DNA from 2 places in the Pararhizobium sp. genome. Region 1 is predicted to be linked to the other one. Evidence: predicted binding sites of a transcription regulator. Region 1 holds the regulator's gene; the other holds the start of a gene.
The links. Region 1 encodes LexA, which represses DNA repair genes until DNA is damaged. Its sites were predicted from a motif close to TGTTCNNNNTGTGTTCNG; they were not measured.
Positions count from the first base shown of each region.

Region 2: ACQY8Q_RS14195 (2'-5' RNA ligase family protein) is a predicted target of LexA. The motif match lies at 1,250-1,267, and genes of this name have one in related genera.

Region 1 is NZ_CBDIHY010000003.1:3,556,588-3,559,042, reverse strand. Features, by position in the region: gene ACQY8Q_RS23060 (hypothetical protein) at 1-216, shown strand, start outside; gene ACQY8Q_RS23055 (hypothetical protein) at 317-649, opposite strand; gene lexA (transcriptional repressor LexA) at 902-1,612, shown strand; tRNA gene ACQY8Q_RS23045 (tRNA-Cys) at 1,908-1,981, shown strand; gene ACQY8Q_RS23040 (hypothetical protein) at 2,225-2,443, opposite strand.
Region 2 is NZ_CBDIHY010000003.1:1,795,389-1,797,843, reverse strand. Features, by position in the region: gene ACQY8Q_RS14200 (M14 family zinc carboxypeptidase) at 1-355, opposite strand, end outside; gene ACQY8Q_RS14195 (2'-5' RNA ligase family protein) at 546-1,193, opposite strand; gene ACQY8Q_RS14190 (methylated-DNA--[protein]-cysteine S-methyltransferase) at 1,419-1,916, shown strand; gene ACQY8Q_RS14185 (methylated-DNA--[protein]-cysteine S-methyltransferase) at 1,976-2,455, shown strand, end outside.

The DNA.
Region 1 (2,455 bases):
GGCACATGGCGCATGCGGCTGCCGCAATCGCGCCTTTTGCGCATCACCATTGGTTGCGGGCTGATTTTCGGCGGTATTTTGGGGTTCCTGCCGATTCTCGGTTTCTGGATGGTACCGCTCGGCCTCATCGTGCTGTCGCACGACCTTGCCTTCGTGCGCCGCCGCCGCCGCCGGCTTCACGTATGGTGGGCCCGTAAGTGGCAGACGTCCAATTAGAACACACAGATTTATCTTTTCGTCCGTCAACAACCTCTGTGTCCAAAAAGCCTCTCCCGATTCGAGAGAGCTGACGTCGGAAAAAAAGGATTCGAACCCTCTATCCGCCTGAGCCTGTCTGTGGCGTCGGGTCCTTGTCCGCAGGCACCGGTTGCGCTGGCAAGTCGCCTGGAGCTTCCTGCTTCGACATCGCATCGCTGTTAGGGCCAGAGGACTTTTCCTCGATTTTCGTTGCCGCATCATTGTCGGTGCTCTCACCATACATTTCGACGCCGGCCCAAGCCAGCGCAGCGAGGACCAGACCGCCGACCAGCACCATCAGCACCGGACGGCCCAGAAAGCCTTGGCGGGACTGCACACCACTCAACTCCACCGTTTTCGTCGTGTCGGCATCGGAAACGCGGTCGCCGCGCTCATCAATATATTTCGCCATCAAAGCCTCCTTGGACGGTGTTTGGATTATGCCGTCCGTTGCACAGTTCTAAGAATCGGGAACGGCTCCGGCCGCGCAAAGGTTCCGCCAGGCCACAGGCCGCGATCGAGGCCAGATGCTCATACGCTCACCGTTCGGTGAAAATGTTTGATTGCCTTGAAAACACTGGCTGAATTTTAGGGACTTGCGGAACACATATGGAACAGATAGTGTTCGTTCTTGATTTGTTTCTCGATTCTGGAGTGATCGTTCATGCTGACCCGCAAGCAACAGGAACTGCTTCTGTTCATTCACGAAAGAATGAAGGAATCGGGCGTACCGCCATCGTTCGACGAGATGAAGGATGCACTGGATCTGGCCTCGAAGTCCGGCATTCACCGGTTGATCACAGCGCTTGAGGAGCGGGGCTTTATCCGCCGGCTGCCAAATCGTGCGCGGGCATTGGAAGTGATCAAGTTGCCGGAGGCCTATTCGATGAGCCTCCAGCCCAAGCGCGGCTTTTCGCCCAGCGTCATTCAGGGCAGTCTTGGCGCGCAACCGGCACCTCCCGCACCCGCCAAGACCGCTGCAAACAGCGACACCGTTTCGATACCGGTCATGGGCAGGATTGCCGCCGGTGTTCCAATCTCGGCAATCCAGAATAACACTCATGATATTTCCGTGCCTATCGAGATGGTCGGGCCGGGCGAGCACTATGCGCTTGAAGTGCGCGGCGATTCGATGATCGAGGCGGGTATTCTCGATGGCGACACGGTCATCATCCGCAACACCAACAGTGCCAGCCCCGGCGAAATCATCGTCGCGCTGGTTGATGATGAGGAAGCAACGCTGAAACGGTTTCGCCGCAAAGGTGCCTCGATCGCACTGGAAGCCGCCAACCCAGCCTACGAGACACGGATTTTTGGACCTGACCGGGTCAAGATACAGGGCAAACTCGTCGGACTGATCCGGCGCTATCATTGATCTGAAAGCATTGCGTTTCCGGCCTGCTTGCGGGTGAAATATGGTCGCCTGGTCTGAGGATGCGACCGCATCACACCGCGCGGCACGATATTGTCGTGTGCCGCCGGGCAGGCCGGCGCTCACGCTGAATGGCTCATATTGGAATATGACGGTCGCTGCGGTTTTGTGAGCGGACTGGAAGCACTGAAACTTGCCTGTGATCCAATGACCAAGGACGTTTTTCGGAAATATCCTCTTGCGGTTTGTCTAGGATCATTCTAAACCGCCGCCACAGTTCGATTATTTGAACTCGTGAGGCCTCGTGGCGGAGTGGTGACGCAGAGGACTGCAAATCCTTGCACCCCGGTTCAATTCCGGGCGAGGCCTCCAAATTTTCCCACGCGGAACGAAAATTAGTTCAGGACAAGACACTGCCGTTGCTTGCTTTGACCCAACGGTCTTGCACGGCGTGACAGTATCTGCCCGGGAAGAATTTTTAGACAGGACCGATCAAACGGTTTCGGCTTTCCCGTCACTCCTGACCGGGAAGACAAAGGCAGGCGGCAGTGGTCGATGGACGTTCTGCATCCGCAGTCCCGGCCTGCTTGTCACGGAAAAGGGGGGGATTTTTGCTCAGTGATAGTAGAAGCAGGCGCAATCAGCCTTGCTGTCATCCGGTTTCGTCCAGACGCGCACTGCGAGTTTCTTGGCCGCACCCGTCTCGTCCAGACGTAGCCCCAGCAGCGACACGGCCGCAAGCTTCGGGTTGACCGCATCAATCTCGATCGTCGATCCAACCTGGTGGACGCCTTGCTTTGGGGTCCAGGTGAAAAACTGCACGCTGTAATGCATTGCATTCTCCTT
Region 2 (2,455 bases), 1.8 Mb from region 1:
CGATCAACGTTTCGCGCTCACCGACCGGGATCAGCGGGAACTCGCGGTTGAAATTGGTGCGCGAGCCGAGATCGAAACGGCCCTGCAACTCGCCGAAATGCGATTGCGCCGTGCCAATCGGATTGGCCTGCGGGACGATGGTAATATCGCTGAGGATCGTGCCATCGGCATCCGCCTGACGCAGCTTTTCACACAGGAAATGCAGGAGAGCGGTGCCCGGAAGTTCATTGGCATGCAATGCTGCCTGGATGTAGATTTTCGGCGCCTTGGCGTCGCTGCCCTTGAACCGGATCACCGGAAGCCGCCATTCGGCGCCCGGCGTATCTCCCTTGATGACGATTTCAGAAATGTCCATGCACGTGCCTCCCATTTTGCAATTTCAGGGCTTATGCGGGTTCCAACTGGCGGGCGCAAGACGCCAAAAATGCGGCTTGTCCGGAGCTGCGGCAGCAACATCCTGCCCAAAAAAGGCCGGATTGCCGCATCTCTGAGGAAAAGACAAACGTTTGGCCTGCAGCGCGACAGACTAAACGTATGACGGAACGTCAATCCAGCAACGGCCAGCGATCGAGATATTCATATTCGCTCTTGCCAATGAGGCTGCGGATGAGCACGAACTCGCGCGCAACCCAGCGGACAGGCTCTGCCAGCACATGTTCCGGCACCGGGGTTTCATCATAGAGCACCGTCATGTGCGGCATGAAGCGTGGATTGTAGGTGAAGTTCAGACCCACCGCCCACATTTCCTTGGCGAGCTGCACATGCAGGTCCATCATTTCCTCGCTGCGGATCGCATTGGCCAGGACGACGGCCTTGGCGCTGGCGAAATGCATGGCGCGATCAAAATTCACCTCGAAAGGTGCCGCCTTGACGGTGGCCATCGCCGCCGAGACGGCGAAAACGATATCGTCCGGGAAATCCGGATATTTGCCGATGCCATTCAGCGAGACATGCATCAGCTCATGCGGACGCGGGGTTTTCGACAGACTATAGCGCTTGGCGATGTCCCGTCCCGTCTCGACGGCCTGTAACGCCACCTCCCGCTCGGGCACGAGGGCCAGGAAGAGATTGCTTTTTCCAAGCTCGCCGGCATGTCTCTGGTGGGTCCGGAGCGCCGCAGCACCCCCGCCATGACCGTATGAAAATGACTTCTGTTCACTGCGCGCAATTGCATTCCCGGCTTTTCCAAGCATGGCAGACCTCATCTCTTTTTGGATGTCGCCACTATACCCGAGTCGGGTTTAAGATCAAGAACAAAACGGGAACAATATGAATTTATTCCCACACATCTGTGATGGATGAGGGCGGGAATTGCACCAATTTGACCCTACACCACGAACGGAAATATCACCCTGGACAGGACATTCCAGAGCAAGAAACGGGTGGCGGGATGCTGAAAACTGCGCGAAACTGCGGCCATGATCTACGTTCACAAAATCATCGCCTCGCCCGTCGGCAGACTTGAACTGGTTGCCCGGGACGAGGGTTTGGCTGCCATTCTCTGGGAGAACGATGACCCGAAACGGGTACGGCTCGGCGAACGGTCAGAGAGCCCGGATCACCCTGTTCTGCTTGAAACGGAACGGCAGTTGGGAGAATATTTCGCAGGCGGCCGGACGGACTTTACTGTCCCGCTTGATCTGGCCGGCACCGATTTTCAGAAGGCGGCTTGGCACGCACTGTTGACGATACCCTTCGGCGAAACCCGGACCTATGCTGACATCGCGAGGCAGATCGGTCATCCCACGGCATACCGGGCGATGGGAGCGGCCAATGGCAGAAATCCGGTGTCGATCATCGTGCCCTGCCACCGCGCCATCGGATCGGATGGCCAGTTGCATGGTTTTGCCGGTGGGCTGGATGCCAAGCGATATCTGCTGGCACTGGAGCGCAACCGATTGAACGCGGCGGCCTGACGGACGCCAGTGTATGTTTGACCCCGCCGCCTTGCGCGGGGAACGGAAGGAACGGAACGATGGCAGAGAAAGCACAAACCTATCACGTCTTCAAAACGGCCGGCGGCTATTGCGGTATTGCCTGGAACGATATCGGCATCACCCGGTTCCAATTGCCGGCGCAAAGCGCTGAAGCCACCGAACGCAACGTGCTGCGCCGTGTGCCGGGCGCCGACCCCGGGGCACCGAGCCCGGCGATCAGCGAGGTCATCACTGCCATCAGGCGGTATTTTGACGGCGAGACCATCGATTTCTCGGATGTAGCCGTCGATCTTGATGGTCAGGACGAATTTTTCCGGCAGATCTACCATGCGCTGCGCCGCGTCGGCTGGGGGCATACGACCACCTATGGCAGCCTCGCCAAGGAGCTTGGCGCCGGACCGCAGGCCGCCCGTGATGTCGGTCAGGCGATGGCCAAGAACCCGGTGCCTTTAATCATTCCGTGTCACCGCGTGCTCGCCGCCGGCGGCAAGGTCGGCGGCTTCTCCGCCCCTGGCGGC